DNA from 4 places in the Geodermatophilus sp. SYSU D00814 genome. Region 1 is predicted to be linked to each of the others. Evidence: predicted binding sites of a transcription regulator. Region 1 holds the regulator's gene; each other region holds the start of a gene.
The links. Region 1 encodes LexA, which represses DNA repair genes until DNA is damaged. Its sites were predicted from a motif close to TCGAACANNTGTTCGA; they were not measured.
Positions count from the first base shown of each region.

Region 1 (4,313 bases):
CCACCCAGGTCCCGGCGCCCTCGACGACCCCGGGAACCTCCGCCCGCAGCCGCACCCAGACCTCGCAGGCGCCGCTGTCGTCGTGCCGCCAGCCGAGCATCGCACCCGGCACCCAGGCGCCGTCCACGAGCACCTCGACGTCCTGCGGCGACCCGAAGGACACCGCCGCCCTGCTGTTCACGGCTGCTGACACGCCCCTCACCGTATGCGTTGATCCGAGATCGGTGCGTGAGCGACCGGGGACCGATGGTTGACGAACCGTCGAGGACGCTCTCGTCACTTCTCCGGGCGGCCCTCGGTGGCCGTCCCGTGTCCCCTCCGCCGGGTCAGGGGAGCCGGAGGACCTGCCCGGCGACCACCGCGGAACCCTCGAGGTCGTTGAGCGCCTCGATCGCGTGCACCACGGCGCGCACGTCCTGACCGTCGCCGGCGACCTCGTCGGCGATGGACCACACCGTGTCGCCCGGCTCGACGACGACGCTGCTCTCCCCGGCGAGCTGCAGGCCCTGCTGGGGAGCGAGGACCTCCCGGCCCAGGAGCGCGCCCCCGATGCCCGCGGCCAGGACCAGGGCGACGACCAGGCGCCGCCCGCGGCGGGTCAGCCGGAGGGGCGCCGGCGACGGGACGGCCGCGCGCCGGACCGGCTGCGCGGACACCGGCCGCCCTCCGGGCCGGGCCGGGTCGCGGCGCGTGCGGCGCGCCCCCGCGGCGGGGCCGGTGGCGCGGGCGGCCGGCTCGGCCGGGAGGTCGGGCACCGGCCGCAGGTGACCGGCCACGCGCGGGCCGGCGCCGGGGAGCGGGGCCGGAGGTGCCGGGGGCGCCTGGCGAGCGGGGCGCCCGGAGGTGTCGGGGCGCACCGGCCGACGAGTGGGAGCGGGGCCGCCCCCGGCACCGTCGGCGAGCAGCGGCCGCCAGGGCACCCGCACCGTCGCGTCGAACTCCAGCACCGCCTGGCGCACGCTGCCCATGACCACTCTCCTCGTCGACCCCATCGCATCGAACAGACGTTCGATCGAACGTGTGTGCGATGTCTACCGCACGGCACCGACAGGAGCCAACCGACACCGCCCACCGGTTTCGAACACACGTTTGAAGTCCCGGTCCCGAGGCGCTACGGTCCGATCAGCAGCCGTCCGCCCGGCACCCGGCGGTCGATCCCGGCCGCACCGGCACCCGTCGGTCACCGACCGGAGGTCCCGGAGCCGGGGACGGGGCGGGACACGAGGGCCGTGGGGACACGGCCGGCGAGGAGGAGACGTGGCGGGCACCAGCGGGACCGGCCAGGGCACGCGCGGGAGCACCACCACCCGGCGGGGTGGCGGCCGGCGGGGCACCGACACCGCCGCCGAGGGGACCGGCACCCAGACCGGCGCGGTGCGCACCTTCCCCGACCGGGGTGAGGCCGGCGACGGGCTCACGCAGCGCCAGCGCCGGGTGCTCGAGGTCATCCGCGACTCGATCGAGCGCCGCGGCTACCCGCCCTCGGTGCGCGAGATCGGCGAGGCGGTGGGCCTGTCCTCGGCGTCGTCGGTCGCCCACCAGCTCTCCGTGCTGCAGAAGAAGGGCTGGTTGCGGCGCGACCCCAACCGCCCCCGCGCGCTCGACGTGCGGCTGCCCGGCGACACCGCGGCGGAGGCCGCACCGCCGGCCGCCGCGGCCGGCGACACCACCGCCCCCACGTACGTGCCGCTGGTCGGCCGGATCGCCGCCGGTGGCCCGGTCCTCGCCGAGCAGGCGGTCGAGGACGTCTTCCCGCTCCCCCGCGAGCTGGTCGGCGACGGCACCCTGTTCATGCTCCGGGTGGCCGGTGACTCGATGGTCGACGCGGCCATCTGCGACGGCGACTGGGTGGTCGTGCGCCAGCAGCCCACCGCTGAGAACGGCGAGATCGTGGCCGCGATGCTCGACGGCGAGGCCACCGTCAAGACCTACAAGCGCCGCGACGGGCACGTGTGGCTGCTGCCGCACAACCCGGCCTACGAGCCCATCCCGGGCGACGAGGCGACCATCCTCGGCCGGGTGGTCACCGTCCTGCGCCGCGTCTGACCCGCACCGCCCGGGACGCGCTCCCGGCCCCGCGGTCCCGCCCGGGTCGGCGGCGGCCGGGCGCCGCGACCTCGACCGGCTGGCGGTCCCGCGGCACGGCGGGCGGCCTCAGCCCGCCGGCGGTCCCGCCGCGCGGCCCCGGCGCACCCGGCCGGCGACCCACACCAGCACCGTGGCCACCCCTGCGGCGACCAGCCCCGCGGCGACCGGGGACACGCCGGTGCCGCCGTCGTCGAGGACGGCCGCCAGCGACGGGTCGGCCGCCGAGGACGGCGCCGGGGCCGCCGTCCCGGCGGGGATCGGCACGAGCGTGACGTCGCCCGGCAGCCCCTCGCCCGCCACGAGGAGCGCCGCGCCGTCGGCGGTGAACGACACCGCCTCCCCCTGCGGCGCCTCGGGCAGCGCGATGCGCACCGGTTCGCCCCCCAGGGCGGCCGGCACGTCCGAGCCGGTCAGCGGCCAGACGTAGGCGTCGGTGTAGGTGCGCAGTGCGATCCGGCTGCCGTCGCGGGCCACCGCGCCGCCGGTCACCAGGAGCTGACCGGCCCGCCCCACCGGGCCGCCCGGTGTCCCGGTCAGCGTGAACGCCACGCTGCCGACGTCGGCCAGCGCCACCGTGCCGCCGTCGACGAGCGGCGCCGTGGGGCGGTAGACGCGGCTGGCACCGAGCACCTCCTTGGTCACCAGGTACGGCGTGCCGTCGGGGGCCACCAGGAGCGCCTCGGCGTCGTGCGGGCCGTCGGGGTAGGTGAGCCGGAAGAGCGCCGTACCGCCGTCGGGCCGCAGGGCGATGAGGGCGACGGTCCCCCGGGTGGCGTTGTTGTCGCCGGTGTCGGCCAGCCACACGGTGCCGTCGGGACCGACGCCGAGGTCCTCGGGGTCGTAGGGGTCCAGCGGCGCGACGGTCTCGTCCACGACGCGGCAGGTCCCGTCGAGCACGGAGACGGCCACCTGCTCGCCGCCGTCGGCGATGGCCAGCAGGCGGTCCCCGACGTCGACGAGGCCGGAGAGCTCCGCGAGCCGGGGGTCGGTCACCTGGCAGCGCAGCGACGGCGCGCCCGGTTCCTCGGCGGCAGCGGGGAATGCGGGGCCGAGCGCGAGGGCCAGACCGGCGAGTGCGGCCACGGCCCACCCGGGGTGTGCCCCGGCGCTACGCGGGGGGACGGCCGGCTCGGGCACTGCCCCAGCGTGACAGAACGACTGCGTCGAGTGCGTGAACCACGCCCAGCAGCAGCACCCCCACCGAGGCGCCGACCACCGCGTCGGTGACCCAGTGGAAGTCCAGGGACACCATGGCGATCCCGGTCAGCACCGGGCCCACGACGCTGAGCCACCACAGCGTCCGCTGCACGCCCGGGGCCAGTCGGTACTCGACCGCCAGCCAGTAGGCCACGCCCCACATGAGCACGGCGTTGGCCACGTGCCCGGAGGGGTAGCTGGCCCCGTCGCGGTGGAAGAAGGACCCGGGGTAGGCCGGCGCGGTGCGGCCGGTGCCGTACTTGAACGCGTAGACCACGACGGTCAGCAGCGCGAGCGCGGTGAGCACCCGCAGCAGCGGCAGCAGGGTCCGCCGGCGGATGCACAGCCAGCCGACCAGCCCGGCCAGGACGATGAGGATGGTGCCGCGCCCGCCGATCTGGGTGACCGCCCAGACCGGCCAGTAGCCCGGGGAGTCCCGCAGGTCCCACGCGCTGACGACCTCGGAGACCTCCAGGTCGAGCCGTTCGAGCACGCCGCGGTTGAGCAGGTCGACGGTGACCGCCGTGGTGACGACGAACGCCACGAGCAGCAGCCACCAGGACGGGCGCCCGGCGGTCACGACGGTGCGGACGGGAGCCGACGGGTCGCCGTCGGCCGGTGCTCCCCTCCCGCGTCGTACCACGCCGCTGGTCACGCGGTCACGGTACCGGGCCGTGACCCGCCCGTGACCTCGCCGCAGGGAGACGGCGAGCCGCCCGGGTGACCGGCGGGGAGCCGGTCCCCCGGGCGGGGGACGGAGGAGCGCCGGTCAGCCGACCGGTGCGGCGAACCGCTCGAGCGCGGCGGCCAGGCCGCCGTCGACGCGCGCGGTGAGCCGGGTGCCCTCCGCCTCGTGCTGCTCGCTGAGGACCTCGCCGTCGCGGTGGACGCGGGCCACCAGGTCGCCGCGGTCGTAGGGCACCAGCACCTCGACCTCGACGTCGGGGTGCGGCAGGCGGGCGGCGACGACCTCGCGCAGCTGCTCGATGCCCTCGCCCGTCCGCGCCGAGACCCACACCGCACCGGGC
Region 1 is NZ_JBJGYP010000023.1:52,128-56,440, reverse strand. Features, by position in the region: gene ACI780_RS17880 (hypothetical protein) at 1-193, opposite strand, end outside; gene ACI780_RS17875 (LysM peptidoglycan-binding domain-containing protein) at 327-968, opposite strand; gene lexA (transcriptional repressor LexA) at 1,258-2,046, shown strand; gene ACI780_RS17865 (hypothetical protein) at 2,155-3,171, opposite strand; gene ACI780_RS17860 (phosphatase PAP2 family protein) at 3,197-3,940, opposite strand; gene hflX (GTPase HflX) at 4,055-4,313, opposite strand, start outside.

Region 2 (4,313 bases), on a different contig from region 1:
AGCAACATCGTCTCCATCGACGGGTTCTACGAGGGGCCGGGCGGTGACGTCATGGCGCTGAACATGGACGCCGCCTTCGACGCCTACAACCTCGAACGGATCCGCGCCGCCGGGACCGTGCTCCTCGGCCGCCGCTCGTTCGAGGGCTTCAGCTCCTACTGGCCGACCGTGGCGGCGGCACCGCACGACCCGGCCGACCGCGCGCTCAGCGAGGACAACCGTGAACTGAGCCGGCTCTACGACCCGCTGCCGAAGGTCGTCGTCAGTGACGGGCTCGTCGTGCCGGCCGACAACCCGTGGCACGCGGTGACGTCGGTCGTGCCGCGCGCCGACGCGACGGCCCGGGTCACCGCCGAGAAGGAGCACGGGTCCGGCGACATCCTGGTGTTCGGCAGCCGGACGACCTGGAACGGGCTGCTGGCCCAGGGCCTCGTCGACGAGATCCACCTCGTGGTGGGACCCCGTGCCCTGGGCGGCGGTACCCCGACCTTCGACGCACCTGCGGACCTGTGCCTGCTGGGCGTCCGTCACCCCCAGGGATCCGACAACGTCCTGGTGCGCTACGCCGTCCGCCGGTGAGCGGAGGACCCGGCGGGCCGGCGTGCTGCCACAGTGGCCGAGTGGCCAAGGAGCGGTTCGCCCACGACGCGGTGCTGTCGATGGCGGCCGGCGCCGACCAGCGCGCGCCCGGCGGCGCGATCACCGTCGCGCTGTGCGGCAGCTGGGAGCACGAGCCGCCGTGCCCGCTCGCCCCGCACCACACCCGGGCGCAGCGGACAGGTGACGAGGTGCGACTGCGGGTGCTCTTCGCGGCCGAGCCGGAGGATGAGCAGCAGGTACGGGGGACGATCGACGACGCCCTGGCCGCGGGCACGGGTGCGACTCCATCGGGCGGGACCGTCTCGTGGCGGCTCGTCGGCACGTGGCCGTCGGAGGTCCGACCCGAGGAGCAGGAGCACGCTGCACGCCTGGCGGAGGGCTGAGTCGCACCGACCTGTCGCGCGCGGCTGGCGGCAGGGCCCGCCTCAGTAGGGCGGTGGGGTGGTGGTGGCGGTGAGGCCGGATGGGGTGGTGACGGTGAGGGTGCCGTCGGGGGCCAGGTGGTGCTGCCAGCCGGGTGCCTGGTGCTTGCCGCGGTGGTGGCCGGTGCAGTAGCCGGCCAGGTTGGCGGCGGTGGTGGGGCCGGCGGGCCAGGGGGTGTGGTGGTCGAGTTCGCCGTGGCGGGGGACGGGGCGGCGGCAGCCGGGGAAGCGGCAGCGCCGGTCGCGGGCGCGCACGAACCGGTCCAGGGCCGCGGTGGGTCGGTAGCCGGGGCTCTCGCCCGGGGGGCTCACTCCGGCGCCGGCGCGGGCGGCCTGCTGTAGTCCGGGCAGGTCGGTGAGGGCGAGCAGGGCGCCGGTGACCGCATCGGTGAGGGCGAGGCGGGGCCGGTCGGCCAGCCCGCCGCCGGCGGTGCGGGCGAGCAGGTCGGCCAGGTCGGCGCGGGCCTGATCGGCGGCGGCGAGGGCGGTGAGCGCGTCGGGTGCGGCCGAGACCCGGCCGGCGGCACTCGCCGCCCAGCCGGCCTCGTCGGCGGTGTCGGCGCGTTCGGCGGTGGCCACCGTCCGGCGGGCGTGGCCGAGGGCGCGCTCGAGGGTGAGCAGGGCGGTGCCGGCGTCGTCGACGGCGCGGTCGGCGCGCGCCCACCACCCGTCGGGCACGGCCGGGGCGGGGCGATGCCCTGGGGGTGCCAGTGATGGTGGGCCGTCGGGCCAGCTGTCGGGTGGTGGTCCGTCCTCCTCCAGGTAGCAGGGGGCCGGCTCGGCGTCGAACTCGCCGGCCAGCACCCGCTGCTCCAGCTCCTGCGACCAGCGCGCGAAGTCCTCCGCCTCGGACACCACCGCGGACGTGCCCGCCCTGTCAGGCGGCTCGGGCCCGGCCGGTGCCGTGTCGGCGGGGGTGGTGTCGGCGGGGGCGGTGTCGGCGGACTCGGTGTCGGTGGCGGCCGCGTGACCGGTGAGGGCGGCGAGCAGGGCACGCACCACCTCGGCGGGCACCACCTGGCCGTCGATCTCGCACGGGGCATCCCCGCCCAGCAGCGCCCCGACCGGGGCGACCACGGTGAGGGCGACCTGCACCGGGGGCAGGCCGGTCTCGCCGGGGCGCAGCACCAGGTCCAGCAGGCAGTCGGCCATCTTCTGCTCCCGGGTGCGTCCGTCGGCAGGCAGCGCGTCGGCGTAGGCGCCCAGCGCCGCGAGCAGTGCGGCGGCCTCCGGCGTGGTCAGCAGTGCCGACACCATGCTCATGCCGTCGACCCGGTCGGGCCGGGCGATGACCCCGCGCTCCCGCACCGCCTTCGCCAGGTCGTCCGCGGCCGAGCGGACGTTGCGTCGCAGCACCTCCCGACGCACCTTGTCGCCCAGCTGGGCCGGTGTGCTCAGCCGCCCCGCCGCCCAGGCCAGCAGGTCCCGCTCTATCGCGGCACGCAGCGCGTCGTCAGCGATCGGGGCGACCTTGTCCAGCAGCGGAGCGAGGTGCCCGACGTGCAGCGCCCCGGACTGCAGGGCATCGAGGGTGCCCGGGAGCCGGTGCACCAGTGTCAGCGACCGCTCGAGCAGCACCAGCGCGGACTGGGTCGACAGAGACAGCGCCATCGCCAGCTCCTGGGTGGCCCACTCACTGACCGGCCGCAGCACCTCGGCCCGCGCCGCCCACCGCTCCGCCGCCATCGCCCCCGGCGAGCCCGGCGGCCGGTCGGCCGAGACGGGCCGCGTCTCCGCGAACGCCGCGATCGCCCGCGCCCGCAACGCCGTCTGCCGGGACAGTTCGCGATCGGCGGCCTGCACCGCACCCAGCGGCCCCGACGCCCACCCCACCACGGGCTCGTCGGCCGCCAGCACTTCCGTCACGTGTTCGATCATACGTTCGATCGAATGGATCAGCAAGCCCCGTGGCTCCGAAAGGCCAGGTCACAGGACCGGCCGCCGCGCGGCCGCAGGCCCGACGGTGACCGGCCTCAACCGCTGGAAGGTGACGGAACCGAGGCCGTGGGCCCCGTCAGTGGCGCTCAGTCCGGACGACGGTTCGGTACGTTCGCGGGATCGCCGCCCGGGTCGTGGGAGCGGCCACCGGTGGGGGACAGCAGCGGGCCCGGCGCGCCGTCGCCACGGCCGAGGGCGGCGACGAACTGGCGCAGCACGTCGTCCCCGCGGTGTGCGGGGTGCCAGCCCAGCTGCGTGCGGGCGCGGTTGGTGTCGAGCACCGGCGACTGGATGCCGAGGTCGAGCCAGCCCGGCTCGGTAGGCACCACGTGCGCGCGGAAGGCCGCCGTCAGCCCGGTCCGCACCAGCACGGCCGGGACCGGGATCCGGGTGGTGCCCAGCGCGCGGGCGATGCCGTCGGCGTCGAGGGCGGGGTCGGCGGCGACGTTGAACGGCCCCGGGACGCGCCGGTCGAGCATGCGGACGATGGCGTCGGCGAGGTCGTCGGCGTGCACGAAGCCGACCCGCAGCGACGGCAGCGGCAGGGGCAGCACCGAGGCGAGCTGCCCGGGCACGAGGCGGACGGCGCCGAACACCAGTGGGCCGAGGAAGTAGCGGCCGATCTCGCTGGCCGCCTCGGGCTGCAGCACGAGGGTGGGCCGGACGACGGTCAGCGTGACGTCCTTCTTGCGCCCGACGACCTCGCGCACGACCCGCTCGGCCTCGGACTTCTGCCGGCTGTACTGCGAGCTCGGGATGCCGGTGACCGGCCAGTCCTCGGTCACCGGCCGGTCGCCGCCGCCCGCGGCGTAGGCGCCGAGCGAGGACATGTGCACCACGTGCTGCACCCCGGCGGCGACGGCCGCCCGCATGACGCGCCGGGTGCCGTCGACGTTCGCCCTGTGCAGCTCCTCGGACCGGCGGCCCGGCTGCAGCACCCAGGCCAGGTGCACGACGGCGTCGACGTCCTCGAGCAGGTTGGTCAGCGCCTGCTCGCTGGCGGTCTCGCCGAGGTCGGCGGTGTACCAGGTCACCGACGAGTACGGCTCGGTGTCCGGCGGCTGCCGGCGGGCCAGCCCGCGCACCTCGGCCACGCCGCTGCCCGGCGCGGTCAGCCGCCGCAGCAGCGCGGTGCCGACGTTGCCGCTCGCGCCGGTGACGGCGACCTTGAGGCCTTCGAGGTGTGCCTGGGGGAGCTCAGCCATGACGTGCCGCTACCCGCTGGCCCCCGCTGCGATACGGCGAGCTGTCTCACCCTGCGCCTCCGCGGGCCGCAGCCCGAGGGAGACCACCCCGATGAGCAGGACGGCGACGGCGCCGGCGAGGAAGCCCGCGGGCAGCCCGGCGGCGTCG
Region 2 is NZ_JBJGYP010000002.1:219,799-224,111, forward strand. Features, by position in the region: gene ACI780_RS02685 (dihydrofolate reductase family protein) at 1-579, shown strand, start outside; gene ACI780_RS02690 (hypothetical protein) at 621-983, shown strand; gene ACI780_RS02695 (DUF222 domain-containing protein) at 1,026-2,888, opposite strand; gene ACI780_RS02700 (NAD-dependent epimerase/dehydratase family protein) at 3,047-4,165, opposite strand; gene ACI780_RS02705 (MFS transporter) at 4,175-4,313, opposite strand, start outside.
Region 2: a site for LexA is predicted at 2,893-2,908, ahead of ACI780_RS02695 (DUF222 domain-containing protein). Genes of this name have one in related genera too.

Region 3 (4,313 bases), on a different contig from region 1:
CCAGACCAGAGGAGGTGGGGTTCTCCGTGCGTCACTACGAACTGATGGTCATCCTCGACCCCGACCTGGAGGAGCGCACCATCGCTCCCTCCCTCGACCGGTTCCTGACCGTCGTCACCAACTCCGGTGGCACCGTCAAGACCGAGATCTGGGGCCGGCGCCGCCTGGCCTACGAGATCAAGAAGCACGTCGAGGGCATTTACGCGGTCGTCGACATCCAGGCCGAGCCGGCCGCCGTCGCCGAGCTCGACCGCCAGCTCAACCTCAACGAGTCGGTGCTGCGCACCAAGCTGATGCGGCCCGAGGTCCACTGAGCATGGCCGGCGAGACCGTCATCACCGTCATCGGCAACCTGACCTCCGACCCGGAGCTGCGGTTCACGCCGTCGGGTGCCGCGGTCGCCAACTTCACGGTCGCCTCGACGCCGCGCACCTTCGACCGGCAGTCGCAGGAGTGGAAGGACGGCGAGGCGCTGTTCCTCCGCTGCAACGTCTGGCGGCAGGCGGCCGAGAACGTGGCCGAGTCCCTCACCCGCGGCTCGCGGGTCATCGTCTCGGGGCGCCTCAAGCAGCGCTCGTTCGAGACCAAGGAGGGCGAGAAGCGCACCGTCATCGAGCTCGAGGTCGACGAGATCGGCCCCTCGCTGCGCTACGCCACCGCGAAGGTCACCCGCGCCTCCCGTGGTGAGGGCGGCGGTGGTGGCGGCTTCGGCGGCGGCGGCAGCGGTGGCGGTGGCTTCGGCGGCGGTGGTGGCGGCGGCGCGAGCGACCCGTGGTCGACGCCCGCCGGCCCGTCCGACGAGCCGCCCTTCTGAGAAAGGACCCCCTCGCCCCCCACGCCACGCTCCGCGCGGCGCGGGTCCCTGCGAGAGGGCCGTTCCATCTACCCCCCTAGCCGTACCTGGAGAACCCAGTGCCCAAGCCCCCCGTGCGCAAGCCCAAGAAGAAGGTCTGCCAGTTCTGCAAGGACAAGGCGACCTACATCGACTACAAGGACACGACCCTGCTGCGGAAGTTCATCTCCGACCGCGGCAAGATCCGTGCCCGCCGCGTGAGCGGCAACTGCAGCCAGCACCAGCGGGACGTCGCCACGGCCGTCAAGAACAGCCGTGAGATGGCCCTGCTGCCCTACACCTCGACGGCGCGCTGACCATGAGCACCCAGAAGCTGATCCTGACGCAGGAGGTCACCGGTCTCGGGTCCTCCGGTGACACCGTGGAGGTCAAGGGCGGGTACGCCCGCAACTACCTCCTGCCCCGCGGTCTGGCCATCGTCGCCACCCGCGGTGCCGAGAAGCAGGTCGAGTCGCTGCGCCGGGCGCGTGCCGCCCGCGAGGTGCGCTCGCTCGAGGAGGCCCAGTCCGTGGCCGGGCGCCTGTCCGGCCTGACCGTCCGGGTGCCCGCCCGTGCCGGTGACGGGGGCCGCCTCTTCGGCCGGGTCACCACCGCCGACGTCGCCGCGGCCGTCACCGCCGCCGGCGGCCCGGAGCTCGACCGCCGCCGCATCGAGCTGCCGAGCAGCATCAAGACCACCGGCCAGCACACCGTCACCGTGCGGGTGCACCCGGAGGTCACCACCCGGCTGGCGATCGAGGTCGTCGCCGGCTGACGCACCGCACTGCCCGCGAGGGGCGCCGGACGTCGTCCGGCGCCCCTCGCGTCGTCTCGGGCCTCGCCCGGCGGGGCAGGCCTGCTGTGGTCGGACGGGGCGCGGAGGACCGTCCACGGCCCGCTGACGCCTCCCGGGCCGTCCCTGCGGCCGGGGCACCCGGAGGCGGCGTGGCCGGCCTGCCTGCGTCCTCGCCCCGGCGAGGCGCCGGCCACGGGGTGACGGCGTCCCCGCCGGTGGGTCGTCGCGCGCCGTCACCGCCGGTGCTGTGACGGCTGCGCCGGGCGGGACGACACGACACGCCCGGGCGTCCGGCGCGCCGAGAAACTCGTGTCCACAGCCGGTGGGCGGACCCGGCGCAGGTGACACCCGCAGGACCGCTGGATGTCCGGCCGGTGTCCCGCCCGTCTCCACATGTCGACTCGGGCTGTCCACCGACTTGTCCACAAGTTGTGCAGAACGCGGTGCACACGGGGTGTTGGACGGACCCGCCGTCGCTTCCTACCGTCTCTCCGGCGCCGGGAACTGCGAGAACTGTCAGTGGCTCCCGGTACCACGGTCCTCGAACGGGCGTTCGAGTGCAGGCGACGCGCGTCCTGGTGCTTCCCCCACCGGGCCCCGGCCGGACAGGCCGGGGCTGGTCAGCGTGCGCGTGAGCGGAGGGAGGTACCCAGGTGGCGGTGGCCGACGACTTCAGCCGGCCGCAGGCGACGGCGCCGGAGTACGACCGGCAGCCCCCGCAGGACGTCGCGGCCGAGCAGTCGGTGCTCGGCGGCATGCTGATGAGCAAGGACGCGATCGCCGACGTCGTGGAGCAGCTGACCGGCAACGACTTCTACCGGCCGGCGCACCAGGTCATCTACGACACGATCCTCGACCTCTACGGCCGGGGAGAGCCGGCCGACGCCATCACCGTCGCCGCAGAGCTCAACCGCACCGACCAGCTGTCGAAGATGGGCGGCGCGGTCTACCTGCACACGCTCATCGCCTCGACGCCCACGGCGGCCAATGCCGGCTACTACGCCCAGATCGTCGCCGAGCAGGCCACCCTCCGGCGGCTCGTGGAGGCCGGCACCCGCGTGGTGCAGCTCGGCTACGGAGCGGCCGGCGGGCGGGGCGACGTCGACGACATCGTCGACCGCGCGCAGCAGGAGATCTACGAGGTCACCGAGAAGCGGATGAGCGAGGACTACTCGCGCCTCGAGGACATCCTGCAGCCGACGATGGACGAGCTCGACGCCATCGCCTCCCGCGGCGGCACCGCCCGCGGCGTGCCCACCGGGATCCGCGATCTGGACGAACTGACGAATGGTCTCCAGGCCGGGCAGATGGTCGTCATCGCCGCCCGTCCCGGTGTGGGCAAGGCGCTGGCCCTCGACACCCCGATCCCCACGCCCACGGGCTGGACCACGATGGGCGAGATCGCCGTCGGCGACCGGGTGCTGGGTGCCGACGGCCGCCCGACGACGGTCGTGGCCGCCACCGGCGTCATGACCGACCGGCCCTGCTACGAGGTGCACTTCTCCGACGGCACCGTGGTCGTCGCCGACGCCCGGCACCAGTGGGTGACCACCGACCGCGCCGCCCGCCGACTCGGCGCGCGTGGGCAGGCCCGCGTCCGTACCACGGAGGAGCTGGCCCGCACGGTCCGCTGCGCCACCGCCGACCGGCGGCTCAACCACGCCGTCGTCAACGCCGCCCCGCTCGACCTGCCCACCGCCGACCTCCCGGTGCCGCCGTACGCCCTCGGCGTCTGGCTGGGCGACGGCACGTCGGCCGCCGCGCAGTACACCAGCGCCGACCCCGAGATCGCCGTCCACATCGAGGCCGAGGGGCTGGTCGTCGTCCCCACGGGCGCCGACCGGCGGTACTCCCTGCGCCTGCCGGCCCGTCCCGGCCCCGAGGCGCGGCCGTGCCCGATGTGCGGCGAGCCCTTCGTGCCGAAGACCTCCCAGGTGCAGACCTGCGGGAAGACCTGCGGCGGTGCGCTGCGGGCCCGCGGCGGAGCCGGCCGCGCGGCGACCTGCCCCGACTGCGGCGGCCCCTCGAGCGGCCTGGCGCAGTGCCAGGACTGCCGGGACGACCACGGCACCGTGCACGCCCTCCTGCGCGGCCTGGGCGTGCTCGGGGACAAGCACATCCCGACCGCCTACCTGCGCGCGTCGGTGACCCAGCGGCGGGCGCTGCTGGCCGGCCTGCTCGACACCGACGGCACCGTGACGGGAGGCGGTGCGGTGCAGTTCGCCGTCACCAGCCGTCGGCTGGCCGAGGACGCCCGTGAGCTGATCGCGGGCCTGGGCCACCGCGTCCGGATGAGCACCAAGCGGGTCCGCGGCCGGAGCGAGGCCTCGTCCACCTGCTACACGCTCACCTTCAGCACCGACGACGAGGTGTTCCGCCTGGAACGCAAGCGGCTGCTGCACAAGGAGCGGGGTGCGCGCACGTTCACCGCCCGCGGCGTCCGTTTCGTCACCGACGTCCGGCCGGTCCAGAGCGTGCCCGTGCGGTGCATCCAGGTCGACGCCGCCGACTCCCTCTTCCTCGCCGGCCGCAGCTTCGTCCCGACGCACAACTCGACACTCGGGCTGGACATCGCTCGGTCGGCCGCGGTGAAGAACCACCTGGCCACGTGCATCTTCTCGCTCGAGATGAGCAAGCACGAGATCACCATGCGTCTGCTGTCGGCCGAGGCGAAGGTGCCGCTGC
Region 3 is NZ_JBJGYP010000004.1:143,325-147,637, reverse strand. Features, by position in the region: gene rpsF (30S ribosomal protein S6) at 27-314, shown strand; gene ACI780_RS04530 (single-stranded DNA-binding protein) at 317-814, shown strand; gene rpsR (30S ribosomal protein S18) at 913-1,149, shown strand; gene rplI (50S ribosomal protein L9) at 1,152-1,607, shown strand; gene ACI780_RS04515 (replicative DNA helicase) at 2,288-4,313, shown strand, end outside.
Region 3: a site for LexA is predicted at 2,170-2,185, ahead of ACI780_RS04515 (replicative DNA helicase). Genes of this name have one in related genera too.

Region 4 (4,313 bases), on a different contig from region 1:
GCAGGGGTCGGCGTCCGCCGGGCAGACGTCGTCGGCGCGGCCGGTGCTCGTCGGCGCCGGCGTGCTGCTCGGCCTGGCCGCGCTCGTGGGCGCCCCGGCCGGCGCGCGGGCGCTGCAGCGCCGCCGCCGGGTGGCCGACGGCAGCCCGGGCGCGCTGTGGGACGAGCTCGCCGCGACCGCCCGCGACCTCGGCCTGCCCTGGGACCCCGCCCTGACCCCGCGCCGGCAGGCGGCGGCCCTGGCCCGCACGCTCGGGCCCGGGAGCGGCGGGTCCTCCCGGGTGGGCACGCAGGGCGCGGCGGACGCGGTCGAGCGGCTGGCCCGCGCGGAGGAGGCCGCCCGCTACGGCCCTCCCGGCGCCGGCTCCGGCGACCCGGCCGCGGCAGCCGCGCTGCGGACGGCGCGGCAGGGGCTGGTCGCGGCCGTCCCCGCCCGCACCCGGCTGCTGGCGCGGCTGTGGCCGGCCTCGCTGGTCGAGGGGCTGGGCGCCGCGGCCCGGGCGTTGCTGGGCCGGCTCCCCCGCCGCACCGCCTGAGGGAGGACCCCCTTCCCGGGGCCCGTTCCAGCACGTCACCCGGCCGCCGGACGGTGTGCGCCGACGCCGCACGTCCGGGCCGGGGACGCCGCGCCGGCGCACACCGTCCGGGGGAACGGGCCCGCCGAACGCCGACGGCCGCCGTCCCCGGGAGGGACGGCGGCCGTCGGCCGAGCGTGCGGGCTACTGGTCGTAGCGGCGGCGGAAGCGCTCCTCGAGGCGGTTCTTCAGCGGCTGCCGGCGGGGCCTGCCGCCGCGGCCGCGAGCGGCGGTGCTCCCGCCGCGGGCGCCGACCGGGCCGGTCTCCACCGCGCCGGTAGCGCTGCGGTAGTTCAGCACGCCGAGCGCGGCGCCGCCGAACATCACCAGGAACCCGAGGACCCCGAGGGGCACGGACGGGACGACCGCGCCACCGACGAGGACGGCCAGGCCCACGACCACCAGCAGCGCACCGAGTTGCAGCTTCCGCCGGGCCTTGAGCCTGCGGTCACCCGTGCGGACGGAGGAGGCGAACTTGGGATCGTCGTCGACGAGGGCGCGCTCGATCTGCTCCAGCAGTCGCTGCTCGTGCTCGGAGAGCGGCACCGAGACCTCCAGATGGGCCAAGCCAATACCGCCGGGGTCACCCCGGCGGTGCCACCGAGGATACGAGCCGTTCGCGGGGTGCGAAAGGCGAGCGCGCGGCGACCCGCCGGTGATCGTCTCCGGTCACCCTCCCGGGCGGTCGCGCACCCGCCGGTCGCGGTCGCGGTGCAGCAGCGTGGCCGGCCGGACGGCCCCCGCGCCGAACCGGCGGGCGGCCCGGTCGGCGGCCAGCTCGGCGTCCCGGCGGCCGTGCTCGCGCTCGCCGAGCTGCAGCTGCCGGGGCGCCGACCCGGCCGGCACCAGCCGCTCGGCCCGCACCCCCACCAGCCGCAGCCGCGCCCGGTCCAGGCCGAGGGCGTCGAAGAGCGCGCGGGCGGTCTCGTAGAGGTCCTGCCCGACGTCGGTGGGGACGTCGAGGGTGCGGCTGCGGGTGATCGTGGTGAAGTCGGCGAAGCGGACCTTGATGCTCACCGTGCGCGCCAGCCAGCCGCCCGCCCGCAGCCGGCCCGCCGTCCGCTCGGCCAGCCGCAGCAGCTCCCGGTGGACCACGGCGGGGTCGTCGACGTCGGTGGCGAAGGTCTCCTCGTGCCCGGTGGACCGCTCCGGCTCGTCGGGCACCACCCGGCGCGGGTCGCGGCCCCAGGACAGCTCGTGCAGGTGCGCGCCGGCCGCCGGGCCCACCGCCCGCTGCAGCGTGCGGACCGGCACGTGCGCCAGGTCGCCGACGGTGCGCAGCCCCAGCCGCAGCAGCAGCTCCTCGGTCTTCGCGCCGACGCCCCACAGCGCGCCCACCGGCAGCGGGTGCAGGAAGTCGATGACCTCGGCCGGGCGGACGACGAGCAGCCCGTCGGGCTTGGCGCGGGTGGAGGCGAGCTTGGCCACGAACTTGGTACCGGCGACGCCGACCGAGCAGGTGATGCCCTGCTCGTCGTAGACGCGGGCGCGCAGGTACTCGCCGATCTGCGCCGCGTCGCCCAGCCGGCGGCCGGCCCCCGACACGTCGAGGAACGCCTCGTCGAGGCTCAGCGGCTCCACCAGCGGGGTGACCGACCGGAACAGCGCCATGACCGAGCGGGAGACCTCGGCGTAGAGCGCCATGTCGCCGGGCAGCACGGTCGCCGTCGGGCACAGCCGCAGCGCCCGGGCCGTGGGCATGGCGGCGTGCACGCCGTACGCGCGCGCCTCGTAGGTGGCCGAGGTGACCACCCCGCGGTTGCCCGCGCCGCCGACGACGACCGGCGTGCCGGCGAGCTCGGGGCGCCGGCGCACCTCGACGCTGGCGAAGAAGGCGTCCATGTCGACGTGCAGCACCGTGCACCCCTCCGCCCGCCCCGCTGCCACGACCCCTCCCTCGAACACCTGTTCGGACCGACCTGGGGAGGGTAACGGTCCGGCCGGGTCCGTGGCGCGCGGTGCGGGCGGGCTCCCCGGCGTGTCCCGGAACGGCGCGAACTCGCAGGTGACCGCATGTGTGACCGCCCCGTGAACGAGGTAGGTGGGACGCGACCGACCGCCATCCGGCGGCCGGCGCCGATCCGCACCGGAGGAGCTCGATGGCGCTCGACGACGACGACATGACCAGCGTGGAGGGTCCGGCCGACAGCGGTGCCGGCGAGGGCACGCCCGGCCAGCACGACGGCGGTGCCGACGGCGGCGCCGACGGCGGCGCGGGCCACGACGGCGGCGCGGACGGCACGGCCGACGGCGGTGCCGGCCACGACGGGGGCGCGGACGGCGGTGCCGACGGCGGCGCCGGGCACGGCCCGGCCGACGGCGGTGCGGCCGGTGGCGGCTCCGACGGCGGTGCCGACGGTGGCGCCGACGGCGGCGCGGACGGTTCGGCCTGAGCCAGGACCCGGCCGTCGCGGGGCCGGGCGGGGCTGACCCCCGCCCGGCCCTGCGCCGGTGCACGCACCTCGACCCCGCGGTCTTCGCCGAGCGGCACTGGTCGCGCCGCCCGCTGCTCACCCGCGCCGAGGACACCGGGGAGTCCTTCGCCGACCTGCTGACGCTGGCCGACGTCGACGAGCTGCTCTCGCGCCGCGGGCTGCGCACCCCGTTCCTGCGCATCGCCAAGGACGGCGCCGTCGTCGACGCGGCGCGGTTCACCACCTCCGGCGGCGCCGGCGCCGAGATCGCCGACCAGGTCTCCTCCGACGCCGTGCTGCGGCTGTTCGCCGACGGCAGCACCGTCGTCCTGCAGGGGCTGCACCGGCTCTGGCCGCCGCTGATCGAGTTCGCCGACCAGCTCGCCGCCGACCTCGGGCACCCCACGCAGGTCAACGCCTACGTCACCCCGCCGTCCTCGCGCGGCTTCAGCCCGCACTACGACGTGCACGACGTCTTCGTGCTGCAGGTGGCCGGCGAGAAGCACTGGACGATCCACGAACCGGTGCTCCCCGAGCCGCTGCGCAGCCAGCCGTGGAACGACCGCGCCGCCGAGGTCGCCGCGGCCGCGGAGCGCGAGCCGGTCATCGACGCGGTGCTGCGCCCCGGCGACGCGCTCTACCTGCCGCGCGGCTACCTGCACTCGGCGGTCGCCCTGGGGCAGACCAGCGCCCACCTGACCGTCGGCGTCCACCCGGTCACCCGCTGGTCGGCCGTCGAGGCGGCGCTGGACCTGGTGCGGGTGCTCGCCGCCGACGACCCCGAGCTGCGCCGGGCGCTGCCGCTGGGCGTGGACCTCGCCGACCCCGCGGCCCTGCGCGACGACGTCGCCGCCGTGGTGGGTGCGCTGCAGGGCTGGCTGGGCCGGGTCGACCCCGACCGGGTCGCCGACCGGGTGCGCGGCCGCACGTGGGCGCAGGTGCGGCCGGAGCCGGTGGCGCCGCTGGCGCAGGCGACCGCCGCCGCGGCGCTCACCCCCGACACCGTGCTGCGGCTGCGCCGCCGGCTGCGGGTCTCCCTGCGGGACGCCGGGGGCGACCGCGTCACCCTGATCGGCGGGCGCCGCACGCACGAGTTCCCCGCCGCCACCCGCCCGGCGCTGGCCGCGCTGCTCGCCGCCGGGGAGCTGGAGGTGGCCGACCTGGCCGGCCTGGAGCCGGCCGACCGGCTCACCCTGGCCCGGCGGCTGGTGACCGAGTCGATCGCCGTGGTCGCCGACGCGCACGTCGACGGGTCCCCCGACGGTGGGACCGCCCCCGAGCCGGGCCCGGCCGGACCGGGTGCCCCGGCCCCGGACGCGGGCGGG
Region 4 is NZ_JBJGYP010000032.1:22,600-26,912, reverse strand. Features, by position in the region: gene ACI780_RS20385 (transglutaminase family protein) at 1-535, shown strand, start outside; gene ACI780_RS20380 (DUF3040 domain-containing protein) at 719-1,120, opposite strand; gene dinB (DNA polymerase IV) at 1,244-2,461, opposite strand; gene ACI780_RS20370 (BatC protein) at 2,674-2,967, shown strand; gene ACI780_RS20365 (cupin domain-containing protein) at 3,282-4,313, shown strand, end outside.
Region 4: a site for LexA is predicted at 2,472-2,487, ahead of dinB (DNA polymerase IV). Genes of this name have one in related genera too.